Regions from separate parts of the Amycolatopsis sp. lyj-346 genome, predicted to be linked through region 2. Evidence: riboswitches for the same ligand, from Rfam matches in the RefSeq annotation. Region 2 holds a riboswitch; the other holds the start of a gene.
What was found. Region 2 has a riboswitch for glycine ahead of gcvP (aminomethyl-transferring glycine dehydrogenase). Riboswitches for the same ligand answer to the same signal wherever they lie in the genome.
Positions count from the first base shown of each region.

Region 1: linked by a shared signal. The riboswitch ahead of gcvP (aminomethyl-transferring glycine dehydrogenase) and the one ahead of gcvP (aminomethyl-transferring glycine dehydrogenase) in region 2 are both predicted to bind glycine.

Region 1 covers NZ_JAJPWT010000002.1:620,311-627,339, forward strand. The annotation lists gene ACLJQE_RS09165 (helix-turn-helix transcriptional regulator) at 1-593, shown strand, start outside; gene gcvP (aminomethyl-transferring glycine dehydrogenase) at 599-3,484, opposite strand; glycine riboswitch at 3,787-3,885, opposite strand; gene ACLJQE_RS09175 (MerR family transcriptional regulator) at 3,928-4,506, opposite strand; gene ACLJQE_RS09180 (TetR/AcrR family transcriptional regulator) at 4,786-5,418, shown strand; gene trxA (thioredoxin) at 5,399-5,734, opposite strand; gene ACLJQE_RS09190 (MerR family transcriptional regulator) at 5,747-6,142, opposite strand; gene ACLJQE_RS09195 (bifunctional nuclease family protein) at 6,210-6,683, opposite strand; gene ACLJQE_RS09200 (MerR family transcriptional regulator) at 6,900-7,029, opposite strand, start outside.
Region 2 covers NZ_JAJPWT010000009.1:292,415-299,443, reverse strand. The annotation lists gene gcvT (glycine cleavage system aminomethyltransferase GcvT) at 1-12, opposite strand, end outside; gene gcvP (aminomethyl-transferring glycine dehydrogenase) at 20-2,851, opposite strand; glycine riboswitch at 2,895-2,993, opposite strand; gene ACLJQE_RS26370 (helix-turn-helix domain-containing protein) at 3,245-4,537, opposite strand; gene ACLJQE_RS26365 (hypothetical protein) at 4,610-4,807, shown strand; gene ACLJQE_RS26360 (3-oxoacyl-ACP reductase) at 4,804-5,571, opposite strand; gene ACLJQE_RS26355 (aldehyde dehydrogenase family protein) at 5,571-6,938, opposite strand; gene ACLJQE_RS26350 (gamma-glutamyl-gamma-aminobutyrate hydrolase family protein) at 6,935-7,029, opposite strand, start outside.

The DNA.
Region 1 (7,029 bases), on a different contig from region 2:
CGCGGCGGCTGACCGGCACGGTGCTCGACCGTCCGGAGCAGAACCTGCTGCGCCACCCGGAGTTCCGCGCGCAGGCCCACCAGCACCCGGCGTTCGCGGCCCACCGCAGCGGCCGGCTGCCGCTGGGGACGTCGGCCGCGCTGAGCGACCTGGCGGATCAGCGCACCCTGCGTGCCTTGCCGCTGTACACGGATTTCTACCGGCCGCGGGGTACCGCCGACCAGCTGCTGTGCGTCATCCAGGTCGACGACCGCCACGGGCGCGTCCTGACGCTCAACCGCTCCCGGCCCGGCTTTTCCGCACGCGACCGGGAGCTGGTCGACCTGCTGGCCCCGCACGTGGCCCAGGCCTTCGCCCGGGAAGAGTTCCCGCCGGTCCAGCCGGTCACCGGGCTGCCACTCGAAGTGCTGACCGCACGAGAGCGTGAGGTGGCCGCCGCCGTGGCGCGCGCGGCGACCGACCGGCAGGTCGCCCGGCTGCTGGGGAACAGCCCCCGGACGGTGCAGAAGCACCTGCAGCAGATCTACCGCAAGCTGGACATCGCCGGCCGCGCCGAGCTGACGGTCCGGCTGTCCGGCGGGGAAAACCCGTGACGGGGTCAGGCGAACGCCTCCGGTGGCGGGCACGAGCAGACCAGGTTCCGGTCCCCCGCCGCACCGTCGATCCGCCGGACCGGCGGCCAGATCTTCGGCGCGGACGTCCCCGCCGGGAACACCGCGGTTTCGCGGCTGTAGGGCCGGTTCCACTCGCCCGCGACGCACCGGGCGGTGTGCGGGGCCTGCCGCAGCGGTGAGTCCTCGAGCGGCCACTCCCCCGCCGCGACGCGGTCGATTTCGGCGCGGATCGCGATCATCGCCGCGCAGAAGCGGTCGAGTTCGGCGAGGTCTTCGCTTTCCGTCGGCTCCACCATCAGGGTGCCCGCGACCGGGAACGACATCGTGGGCGCGTGCAGCCCGTAGTCCGCCAGCCGTTTCGCGACATCGTCGACCGTGACGCCGGTGGCCTTGGTCAGCGGCCGCAGGTCGAGGATGCATTCGTGCGCGACGAGCCCTTCGTGGCCGGCGTACAGCACCGGGTAGTGGCCGCCGAGGCGGCGGGCGACGTAGTTCGCGTTGGCGACCGCGACGAGGGTTGCCCGGCGGAGGCCCTCGGCCCCCATCATCCGGACGTACGCCCACGAAATCGGCAGGATCGACGCGCTGCCCCACGGCGCCGCGCTGACCGGGCCGACACCGGTGGCCGGGCCGGCCGCCGGCTGCAGCGGGTGGTTCGGCAGGAACGGTGCCAGGTGCGCGCGGACCCCGATGGGGCCGACACCGGGTCCGCCGCCGCCGTGCGGGATGCAGAACGTCTTGTGCAGGTTGAGGTGCGAAACATCGGCACCGAAGCGGCCGTACTGAGCCACGCCGATCAGCGCGTTCAGGTTGGCGCCGTCGACGTACACCTGCCCGCCGGCATCGTGCACCGCCGCGCACACTTCGCCGACGGTGTCTTCGTAGACCCCGTGCGTCGAGGGGTAGGTGAGCATGATCGCGGCGAGGACGGCCCGGTGCTCGTCCACTGTGGACCGGAGGTGGGCCAGGTCGATGTTCCCGGCGTCGTCGCAGCGGACGACGACCACGCGCATGCCCGCCATCACCGCGCTCGCCGCGTTCGTGCCGTGCGCGCTGGCCGGGATCAGGCAGACGTCGCGCCCGTGCTCGCCGCGGGAGCGGTGGTAGGCGCGGATGGCGAGCAGGCCCGCGAACTCGCCCTGGCTGCCGGCGTTGGGTTGCAGGGAAACGGCGTCGTAGCCGGTGATCCGCGCGAGCCAGGCACTCAGGTCGGCGGCGACGTCCAGGAGCCCGGCGGCGTCTTCGGACGGCGCGAAGGGGTGCAGGCCGGCGAACTCCGGCCAGCTGACCGGCTCCATTTCGGCGGTGGCGTTGAGCTTCATGGTGCACGAGCCCAGCGGGATCATGCTGCGGTCGAGGGCGACGTCGGAGTCCGCCAGCCTGCGCAGGTAGCGCAGGTAGCGCAGCATCGCCGTTTCCGAGCGGTACGCGTGGAACACCGGGTGCGTGAGGTATTCGCCGGTGCGCCGCAGCGGGGCCGGGAGCGCGTCGGCGGTGTCCGCGTCCAGGCCGTCCACATCGGACACCGAGACGCCGAACGCCTTCCACACGCAGGAAAGCCGCTCACGGGTGGTCGTCTCGTCGCAGGCGATGCCGACGTGGTCGGCGTCGATCCGGCGCAGGGAGACGCCGAGGTCGCGGGCCGCCGTGACGACCGCGTCCGCCCGGCCGGGCACCGCCGCGGCGACGGTGTCGAAGAACTCGCCGTGCACGACCTCGACGCCGCCCTCGGCGAGGCCGGCGGCCAGCACGGTGGCCATCCGGTGCGCCCGCAGCGCGATCGCGCGCAGCCCCTCGGGCCCGTGGTACACCGCGTACATCGACGCCATCACCGCCAGCAGGACCTGGGCGGTGCAGATGTTCGACGTCGCCTTTTCCCGGCGGATGTGCTGTTCGCGCGTCTGCAGGGCCAGCCGGTACGCGGGGGCGCCGTCGGCGTCCTTCGAAACGCCGACCAGCCGGCCGGGCAGCTGCCGCTCCAGGCCCCGGCGCACCGCCAGGTACGCGGCGTGCGGGCCACCGAAGCCGAGCGGGACGCCGAACCGCTGCGTCGATCCGACGGCGACGTCGGCGCCGAGCTCGCCCGGCGGCCGCAGCAGGGTGAGGGCGAGCGGGTCGGCGGCGACGATCACGGCCGCACCGTGCTTCTTCGCCTCGCCGATGGTGAGGTCGAGCTCCCGGACCGCGCCGGACGCACCCGGGTAGGACAGGAGCACGCCGAAGAAGTCCCCGCCGAGCCCGAGCCCGGTCAGCCCTTGGGAGAGGTCCTCGACGACCAGTTCGATCCCGAGCGGCTCGGCCCGCGTCCGGAGGACGGCGAGGGTCTGCGGCAGGGTGTCTTCGTCGACGACGAAGCGGGGGGACGTCGCCCGCCCGGCCCGGCGCACGAGAGTCATCGCCTCGGCGGCCGCGGTGGCCTCGTCGAGCAGGGAGGCGTTGGCGACGGGAAGCCCGGTCAGGTCCGAGATCATGGTCTGGAAGTTGAGCAGTGCCTCGAGCCGCCCTTGGGAGATCTCGGGCTGGTAGGGCGTGTAGGCGGTGTACCAGGCCGGGTTCTCGAGCACGTTGCGCCGAATCACGGGCGGGGTGACGGTGTCGTGGTACCCGAGCCCGATCATGGCGGCGGCCGGCCGGTTCCGGGCGGCCAGCTCGCGAAGTTCGGCGAGGGCCTGCGCTTCGGAGGCGGCGGGTGGCAGTTCGAGCGGCCGGGCGGACTCCCGCAGTGACGACGGGACGGCCCGCTCGGCGAGTTCGTCGAGGGAAGCGACGCCGATGACGTCGAGGATGTGCCGCAGTTCGGCCGGGCCGGGCCCGATGTGCCGGTCGGCGAAGGGGAGACCCTGTTCCAGAGAGGCGAGTGACGGATCCACGATGGCCTCCTGGGGACAGCAGCGCCTACCAACCCGACTTTGGTTCGCGAGGTGACCACGGCGGGGGTCCGGGGGCGGAGCCCGCCGGGCGGGGTGTGGGGGTTGCACCCCCACAAGACACTCCGGAGGGTTCGGGCGAGCGACTGCCGCGAGCATAGCTCGCCCAAACCCGGAGGAGCCCTCCCCACTCTGTCCGTACCCATTTCTGGGCGCCTGAGAGTTTCGCCCGCGTGGTTGAACCGGGCTTGCACCGTCGGCGGGGCCATCAGGCTGTGTCCTGACGACCCGCTTTCCAGAGGCGTCTCGTCCGCGCGGTCCGGGGTGCCTGAGAGGTTCCGGGGAGGACTTGCTCCTTCGGCGCCGAGCTCAAGGTGTGGCTCGGACTCTCCCGCGCGGATTCGTCGACCGCACGGTGAACCTTACTCCGCCTGCCGCGGTGGTGATCAACCGGTCTTGCGGGCGTTGCGGCGCTGGGTGAGTTCGTCCGGTTCGTGCGTCTCGACGATGCCGCCGTCGGCGCGTTCGGCCGGGAACTCGTGGATGGTGCCGCTGATTTCCTGCATGGCGCCGCTGACGGCGATGCCGAAGACGCCTTGGCCGCCCTGGAGCAGATCGACGATCTCCTCCGGCGAGGTGCATTCGTACACCGTGGTGCCGTCGGAGAACAGCGTCACCCTGGCCAGGTCGCGGACGCCGCGGACACGCAGGTGGTCGACGGCGACGCGGATGTTCTGGAGCGAGACGCCGGTGTCCAGCAGCCGCTTGACGACCTTGAGGACCAGGATGTCCTTGAACGAGTACAGCCGCTGCGAGCCGGAGCCGTGCGCGGTGCGGATGCTGGGCGCGACCAGTTTGGTCCGGGCCCAGTAGTCGAGCTGACGGTAGGTGATCCCGGCGATCTGGCACGCCGCCGGACCCCGGTAACCCACCAGCTCGTCGGGCAGCGAGTTGTCGGGGAACAGTTCGCCCTGCTCACCAGCCGCGACCTCGACAGGCTGCTTCTCGGAACCAGCCTCGACCACGCAAGCCTCCCCTCGCCCGACCAGGCGGCCGGCGAATGACAGCCGGACGGTCCCAGGAGCGGGACCCGCCGGAGATCAACCGCCACGGTCCGGCCCCAGACCGTGAATCACACCGTGACGATTTACCTGCTTCGACGGTAAGCGCCAGGACAGGGCGGGTCAACGCGACGCGCGGCAAGCCTCAACGGTCGGCTGAGCCTTTGAGCCGTTCGCCGTACCCCCGCTCGTGGTCGTTCAAACACGGTGGACGTTTTTACTCAGCCGTGTTAATTTTTACTCATGCAAGTAAACACCGACCTCATGGCCGAAATGGGCCTCAGCGTCACCGAGGCCGCGCGCCGAGCGCAGATCATCGGCGCGACCATCGGCGTCCTCGCCGACCTCGGCTACCGCCGGAGCACCTTCGCCAAGATCAAGGAGCGGGCCGGGCTCAGCAGCACCCGGCTGATCTCCTACCACTTCACGAACAAGGCCGGCCTGATGCAGGCCGTGCTCAGCACGGTCGTCGAAACGAAGAACGAGTTCCTCGCCGAACGCACCGGCGGCGGCCTCGACCCGGCCGACCGACCCGGCTACCTGCGGGCGCACATCGAGACGTCCGTGGCGTTCCTGCGTGCCTACCCCGAGTGCGTCCGGGCACTGACCGAGCTCGCCGCCAACGCCGACGACGCCGACGGCTGGGTGATGACGAAGGTGCTGGTCGACGACATGCGCGTGCACGGATTGGCCCGCCAGCTGCGGCAGGGCCAGGCCGAGGGCGCGTTCGGCGAGTTCACGCCGGAGGTGATGGCGATGTCCATCGCGCAGGCCATCGACGGCGTGGCCGCGGCCTACGCGGCCGACCCGGCCCTGGACCTGGAGAAGTACGGGCGCGAACTGGCGGACGCGTTCGTCAAGGCGACGGCGCCTTGAGGGCCCGGTCGAGCCGCTCTTCGATGCGGGCCTTCGGGAACGCGCCGACGATCGTCTCGACCGGCTCCCCGCCCGAGAAGAGGATCATCGTCGGCAACGACATGACCTGGTAGGAGCGGGTGGTCTCGGGGTTCTCGTCGGCGTTGATCTTGCGGACGGCGAGCTCACCGTCCCGCTCGGCGGCCAGCTGCGCCAGCACCGGGCCGACCATCCGGCACGGGCCGCACCAGGTGGCCCAGAACTCGACCAGCACGGGAACGTCGCTGCCGAGGACCTCGGCGAAGGTCGCATCGCTGATGTCGAGAACTTCGGACATGGGTGGGCTCCTTCACGGACGGGGTGCTCCGGGGACGACACACGGATCGGGCGCCTGCCGGGCAAGCGCCCCGGCGAGCTTGGCGGCCAGTTCGGCGCGGATGCCACCGAGCCGGGCGAGGAGTGCGTCGGCTTCTTCGAGCTTGCGCCGGTACACCTCGATCGAACTCGCGCACGAATCGCCGGTCTCGTGGCCGCTGCGCAGGCAGTCGACGAACGGCCGGGTCTCTTCGAGGGTCAGGCCGACCGTCTGGAGGGTCAGGATCTCCTTGACCAGCTGGAGGTCGTCCTCGTCGTACTCGCGGTAGCCGTTGGCCGAGCGCCGGGCCTGCAGAAGGCCCTGGTCCTCGTAAAAACGCAGCGCACGGGTGGTGACACCCGTGCGCTGCGCCAGTTCTCCGATCCGCATGCCCTCGACGCTAGACGTTGACGTCCACGTCAAGGCAAGTTCTCAGATGTCCGCTCTCGCGGAAATCTCAGGTGTCGGCTCCGCGGAAGTCTTCCGGCGACACGGAGTCGAGGAACTCGCGGAACTTCTCGACCTCGTCCTCCTGCTCGTCCGGGATGATCAGGCCGGCTTCCTCCAGCACCGAATCCACGGCGTGGATGGGGACTCCGATCCGCAGGGCCAGCGCGACCGAGTCGCTCGGCCGGGCGGATACCCGGATGTCGCCGTCGAAGACGAGCTCCGCGAAGAACGTGCCCTCTTTCAGGTCGGTGATGACGACCTGCTCGAGCTCCCGGCCCAGCGCTCCGATGACCTCTTTGAGCAGGTCATGCGTGAGCGGGCGGGCGGGGCGGACCCCCTGTTGCTCCAAGGCGATGGCGGTGGCTTCGACCGAGCCGATCCAGATCGGCAGGTACCGTTCACCCTCGGTTTCCCGCAGCAACAAGATCGGCTGATTCGCGGGCAGCTCGACCCGCACACCGACGACGCGCATTTCGCTCATCGGGCTTCGCCTCCCTCCCGTGCACACGGGCTGCAGCGCTGAACCGGCTTCACGCCCATACTCCCGACGCTACCCGTCATCCGTGCGCTGTGCTCGCTGTCCGGACTCTCTCGGTTCGCCTGCCGCAAACCCGTGCCTTCACGGTACGGCATGCGGTGCCGAACATTCAGTCATTGACATGGGACCGCAAAGAGGATCTCACTGCCCCGTTATCGATCAACACCCGGCGACGCCGCGGATTCCGGCCTTGACGAGGAGCGTGTGCAGGGTCACGGACAGTGCCGCGAGCTCCCGCACCACTTCGTCGGCCCGGGACTTGGCCTCCGGGTCACGGTGCCGGTACACC
Region 2 (7,029 bases):
TGTGTGATTCAAGACGGGATCAGCCTTCGTAAGCGTTGAGGGGCGGGCAGGAACACACGAGGTTGCGGTCACCGCGGGCGCCGTCGATGCGCCGCACCGGCGGCCAGTACTTGTTCTTCCGCGACACCCCGGCCGGGTAGACGGCCAGCTCACGGCTGTACGGCTTGTCCCACTCCCCGACCAGCGTCTCGGCGGTGTGCGGCGCCCCGCGCAGCGGCGACTCCTCCGCACTCCATTTGCCGTTCGCGACCTCGTCGATCTCGGCGCGGATGGCGATCATCGCGTCGCAGAACCGGTCGATCTCGCCCAGGTCCTCGGACTCGGTCGGCTCGACCATCAGCGTGCCCGCGACCGGGAAGGACATCGTCGGCGCGTGGAAGCCGTAGTCGATGAGCCGCTTGGCGACGTCGTCGACCGTCACGCCGGTCTCCTTGGTGAGCTGCCGCAGGTCGAGGATGCACTCGTGCGCGACCAGGCCGTCCTGGCCGGTGTAGAGCACCGGGTAGTGCGGCCCCAGGCGGGAAGCGACGTAGTTCGCGGCCAGCACGGCGACCTCGGTGGCCGCGGTCAGGCCGGGCGCGCCCATCATCCGGACGTAGGCCCAGGAGATCGGCAGGATCGACGCCGAGCCGTAGGGCGCGCCGCTGATCGGGCCGACGCCGGTCTCCGGGCCGGCGGCGTCGAGCAGCGGGTGGTTCGGCAGGTACGGCGCGAGGTGCGCGCGCACCGCGACCGGGCCGACGCCCGGGCCGCCACCGCCGTGCGGGATGCAGAAGGTCTTGTGCAGGTTGAGGTGCGAGACGTCGCCGCCGAACTCGCCCGGCTTGGCCAGGCCGAGCAGGGCGTTGAGGTTCGCGCCGTCGACGTACACCTGGCCGCCGCCGTCGTGGACGATCTTGGCCAGCTCGTCGATGTCGTGCTCGTACACGCCGTGGGTCGACGGGTAGGTCACCATGATCGCGGCGAGCGTGTCCTTGTGGGTGTCCACCTTGGACCGCAGGTCGGCCAGGTCGACGTTGCCCTCGTCGGTGCACTTGACCACCACGACGCGCATCCCGGCGAGCACCGCGGACGCGGCGTTGGTGCCGTGCGCGGACGACGGGATCAGGCAGACGTCCCGGGCTTCGTCGCCGTTCGCGCGGTGGTACGCGCGGATCGCGAGGAGGCCGGCGAGTTCGCCCTGGCTGCCCGCGTTCGGCTGGAGCGACACCTTGTCGTAGCCGGTGACCTCGGCCAGCCACTCGGCCAGCTGCGCCACGAGGACGTGGTAGCCCTCGGCGTCCCCGGCCGGGGCGAACGGGTGGATGCCGGCGAACTCGCGCCAGCTGATCGGCTCCATCTCGGCGGTGGCGTTGAGCTTCATCGTGCAGGAGCCGAGCGGGATCATGCCGCGGTCGAGCGCGTAGTCCTGGTCGGACAGCCGGCGCAGGTAGCGCAGCATCGCCGTCTCGGAGCGGTGCGTGCCGAAGACCTCGTGGCCCATGAAGCCGCTCTCGCGGGCCAGGCCGTTGGGGAGCGCGACGCCGTCCTGGACGTCTTCTCCGACCCCGAAGGCCTTGAGGACCTCCGCGGTGATCGCGGGGGTGCTGACCTCGTCGAAGGCGACGCGGACGTGGTCGGCGCCGACGTGACCGAGGTTGATGCCGGCCGCACGGGCGGCGGCGTGGACTTCGGCGGCCTGGCCGGGGACGCGCGCGACGACCGTGTCGAAGAAGGACTCGTGCACCACCTCGACGCCGGTCTTGCGGAGAGCGTCCGCGAAGCCCGCGGCCAGGCCGTGGACCCGCCGGGCGATCCGCTTGAGGCCGTCCGGACCGTGGTAGACCGCGTACATCGCGGCGAGCACGGCCGGCAGGACCTGCGCGGTGCAGATGTTGGACGTCGCCTTCTCGCGGCGGATGTGCTGCTCACGCGTCTGCAGCGCGAGCCGGTAGGCCGGGTTGCCGTCGGCGTCGACCGAGACGCCGACCAGGCGCCCGGGCAGCGAGCGCTCGAGGCCCGCGCGGACGGACATGTACCCGGCGTGCGGGCCGCCGTAGCCGAGCGGGACGCCGAAGCGCTGGGTCGAGCCCGCGGCGACGTCGGCACCGAACTCGCCGGGCGAGGTGATCAGGGTGAGCGCGAGGAGGTCGGCGGCGACGGTGAACAGCGCACCCGCGGCCTTCGCCGACTCGGAAATCGCGTGGTAGAAGCCGCGGCCGCGCAGCACGCCGGAGGCGCCCGGGTACTGGACGACGACGCCGAAGAAGTCCTCGGGCAGGCCGGTCAGCAGGTCGCGGACCTCGACCTCGATGCCGAGGGCCTCGACGCGGGTGCGCACGACGGCGATGGTCTGCGGCAGGCACTCGGCGTCCAGCACGACCTTGTTCGACTTGGACTTCGACGCGCGGCGCATCAGCGTGACGGCTTCGGCGACGGCGGTCGACTCGTCCAGCAGCGACGCGTTCGCGGTGGCCAGGCCGGTCAGGTCGGCGACCATGGTCTGGAAGTTGAGGAGGGCTTCGAGGCGGCCCTGCGAGATCTCCGGCTGGTACGGCGTGTACGCGGTGTACCAGGCCGGGTTCTCCAGCACGTTGCGGCGGATGACGCCGGGGGTGACGGTGTCGGAGTAGCCGAGGCCGATCATCTGCGTCATCGGCCGGTTGCGCGCGGCGAGCGCGCGCAGCTCCGCGGTGGCTTCCTCTTCGGACGCGGCGGGCGGGAGCCGCAGGTCACGAGTGGCGCGGATGGCGCTCGGCACGGCCGCGCCGACGAGGGCGTCCAGGCTGCCGTAGCCGCACTCGGCCAGCATCTTGGCGGTTTCGGCCTCGGACGGGCCGATGTGGCGGGCGTCGAACTGCGTGGAAGTGATCGGGAGCTCCTTGGGCCGGGCACCGGACAGAACGGTGCGCTGGAACTCCCCCTCTGTCATGGCACCTGAGAGTTTCACCGCCTGTGCAGCGGCTTTCACCTTGGGTGAGGCGCGGGTGCGCCTGCTTTCCAGAGTGGCCTCGCGCGAAGCGGTAGCAGGTACCTGAGAGATTCCGGGGAGTTTGCTCCTTCGGTGCCCCACCGACTTCGTGAGGGCTCTCCCGCCTCGGCTCAACGGCCCGATCTGCAGTTGTGGCGGTTACGGTACCCGGCACTTCCCGCGGGCGTCTACGTCACCCGGCCAACACCACATCAGTCCTCGACCACCCCCCGAGCGCCCCAAGGTGGCCTTCGGTGCGTTGAACGCAACCAAGGCCACCTTGGGGCGCTCGGGTCACGGTGCGCCGGGGCCGCGGCGGACCACCGTCCCGGCCAGCGCGGGTGGGCGGCGGACCCGGCCCGACGGCAGGACCAGGCGTTTCAGCGGCCCGCCCAGTGGCACCGGCGGCAGGCCCGCGCCCAGCAGGACCTGCTCGACGATCTGCTCGGCGTGCCAGGCCACCGAGTCGTTGAGCCGGTCCAGGGACGGGCGGTCGCCGTCGAAGACGTCGGCGTCGTCCATGGTCACCTCGAAGTACGCGCACCCCGGTGGGACCGAGACCGCTTCCTCGATCGCGCGAGCGCCGTCCAGCGGGTCCGTGAACCCGGCTTCGAGCAGCGGCTCGCGGTAGATGCGGGCCGCCCGGGCACGCATGCGCGGCCCGTACCGGACGACCACCGGGAGCCGTCCGGTCAGGTCCGGCACGGCCAGGCCGTGCAGCAGCATGATCGGCGGTACCGAGTGCACCAGCCGCGGCGCGGGTTCGGCCAGCTCGCGGGCGGTGATCCGGACCCGGTCGGCCATCGCGTCCGGGAGGCCGAAGTAGCGGAAGTCGACGTTGCCGAACCCGAGCCCGTCGGCGACCAGCGACGCCAGCAGCTCGCCGTACCCCCAGATCGGCGACAGCACCACCACCGGCGGCGCGGCGACGACCGGCGACGGCGCGGGCGGGCGCGTCGCCTCCTGCTCGGGCACCTGGATCACCAGCCGGGGCGGCTCGTGCCAGTCGTGCACCTCGGCGACCCGCCAGTACAGCCCGAGCGGCTGCCACAGCTCGCCGAGGACGTCGTGCTCGATGATCCGGCGCACCTCGGCGTCGTCGTGGGGCAGGTCCCGCGGCGGCACGATCCCGACGTAGTGGTGGTAGGTGACGCGGACCTCGTCGCCGCGGGTGGCCGAGCGGATCCGCATCTCCCAGTCGATCGGCGACGCCGCGATCGCGTTCGCCACCTGCGTGCCGGGTGAGGAGTAGACGAGCGCGGTGGCCTGCCGGAGGAACTGCCCGGCCCGGTCGATGCCCTCCCGCAACGCCTTCGCCGCCTGCGCGACGTGCACCGGCGAAGCCAGCGAGTCGGGCAGGACCCCGGCGACGCGCAGCAGCTCGGCCTCCCCGAGCCCGGTGACCGCGGCGAGCTCGGCCCAGTGGTCGAACACCGTCACCTTCGGCGCGTGCCGGTGCTCGATCCAGCTGCGCAGCGTCGACGTCGGAACGCCGATGCGCCGGGCGGCCTCGTCCAGGGACAGGCCCCGCGAACGGATGCCGGCCCGGACCGCTTCCGCCCACTCGTCGGCGCGCCAGTGCGTCACCTCACAAAACTAACGAAACCCGCTAGCTTTGCGCAGGGACAAATCGCCCACGGCGCTCCGACGCTGGTCACCATGACCACCACCATCATCGCCCTGACCCTGATCGTCGGCGTGCTGACCTTCGCCGCCGGCGCCTTCCTCGCCTCCGAGATCGCCGTCCGCGTGCTGCGCCGCCGCGAACGGCTGGTCTCCGAAGAGCGCAAGAAGCTCAACGCCGCCTGGAGCTACCTGCGGGAGGTCTACGGCGTCAAGAAACCGACCAAGCGTTAGAGCGGGGTGACGTACGCGCCGGAGATGCCGCCGTCGACCAGGAACTGCGACGCCGTGATGAAGCTGGCGTCGTCGCTGGCGAGGAAGGCGACCGCGGCCGCGATCTCCGACGGCTCGGCGAACCGGCCGACCGGCACGTGGACCAGCCGCCGCGCCGCGCGTTCCGGGTCCTTCGCGAACAGCTCCTTGAGCAGCGGGGTGTTCACCGGGCCCGGGCACAGCGCGTTGACGCGGATGTTCTCCCGCGCGAACTGCACGCCGAGCTCGCGGCTCATCGCGAGCACGCCGCCCTTGGACGCGGTGTAGGAGATCTGCGACGTCGCCGCGCCCATCACCGCCACGAACGACGCGGTGTTGATGATGGAACCGCGTCCCTGGCGTTGCATGTGCGGCAGGACGGCCTTGCAGCAGTGGTACACCGACGTCAGGTTGACCCGCTGCACGCGCTCCCACGCCTCGATGCCGGTGGTGAGGATGGAGTCGTCCTCCGGCGGCGAGATGCCGGCGTTGTTGAAGGCGACGTCCACCGAGCCGAACTGCTCGACCGTGCTGTGGAAGAGGTTCTCGACCTGCTCGGCGTCGGTGACGTCGGTCTGGATGAACGCGCCGCCGATCTCGTCGGCGGCCGCCTTGCCTTCGGCCGGCGTGAGGTCCGCGATGACGACCTTCGCGCCTTCGCTCGCCAGACGGCGGGCCGAGGCGAGCCCGATGCCGCTCGCGCCGCCGGTGATGACCGCGACGCGGCCTTCGAAACGCTGGACCATTACTCCTCCGTGCTCAGAAAGACGTTCTTGGTTTCGGTGAACGCCGCGGCGGCGTCCGGGCCGAGCTCGCGTCCGAGGCCGGACTGCTTGAAGCCGCCGAAGGGCGTCCAGTAGCGCACCGACGAGTGCGAATTGACCGAGAGGTTGCCGGCTTCGACACCGCGCGCCACCCGGAACGCGCGGCCGGCGTCACGGGTCCAGATCGACCCGGACAGGCCGTACTCGGTCGCGTTGGCCATCCGGATCGCGTCGGCCTCCTCCGCGAACGGCACGACGGCGACGACCGGGCCGAAGACCTCTTCCGCCGCGGCCGGGTGGTGCAGGTCCGGCGGGGTGAGGACGGTCGGCGGGAACCAGAAGCCGCGGCCATCGGGTGCCGTCCCGCGGAACGCGACGGGCGCGTCGCCGGGCACGTAGGAGGCGACCTTCTCGCGGTGCGCGGCCGAGATCAGCGGGCCCATCTCGGTCTTCTCGTCGCCGGGGTCGCCGACGACGACGCCGTGCACCGCGGGTTCCAGCAGCTCCATGAAGCGGTCGTACGCGCTCGCCTGCACCAGGATCAGCGACCGCGCGCAGCAGTCCTGGCCGGCGTTGTCGAAGACGCCGTAGGGCGCGGTCGCCGCGGCCTTCTCCAGGTCGGAGTCGGCGAAGACGATGTTGGCGTTCTTGCCGCCGAGCTCCAGCGTCACGCGCTTCACCTGCGCCGCGCAGCCCGCCATGATCTGCTTGCCGACCTCGGTGGAGCCGGTGAAGACGACCTTGCGCACCCCCGGGTGGTCGACGAACCGCTGTCCGACCACGGACCCCTTGCCGGGCAGCACCTGGAAGACGTCCTCGGGGATGCCCGCTTCGCGCGCCAGCTCGGCCAGCCGCAGCGCGGTCAGCGGCGTCAGCTCGGCGGGCTTGAGGACCACGGTGTTGCCGGCGGCGAGCGCGGGCGCGAACCCCCAGCCGGCGATCGGCATCGGGAAGTTCCACGGCACGATCACGCCGACCACGCCCAGGGGTTCCTGGAAGGTGACGTTGATCCCGCCCGGCACCGGGATCTGCTTGCCGAGCAGGCGTTCCGGCGCGGCGGAGTAGTAGTTGAGGACGTCGCGGACGTTGCCGGCTTCCCAGCGGGCGTTGCCGATGGTGTGCCCGGAGTTCTCGACCTCCAGCCGCGCGAGGTGCTCGATGTCGGCCTCGACGGCGTCGGCGAAGCGGCGCAGCAGCCGCGCGCGGTCGCCGGGGGTGACGTCACGCCAGGCCGGGAACGCCGCGTGCGCGCGGGCGATCGCCGCGTCGGCCTCTTCGGCGCTGGTCAGCGCGACCGTCCGCACCACCTCCTCGGTGGCCGGGTTCAGGACGTCGAAACTGGTGGTCATGCCCTCTCCTTGCTCGCGTCGACGAGAGCGGCGAACAGCCGGACGTCGTCGCTGTCCTGCTCGGGGTGCCACTGGACGCCCAGCGTGAACT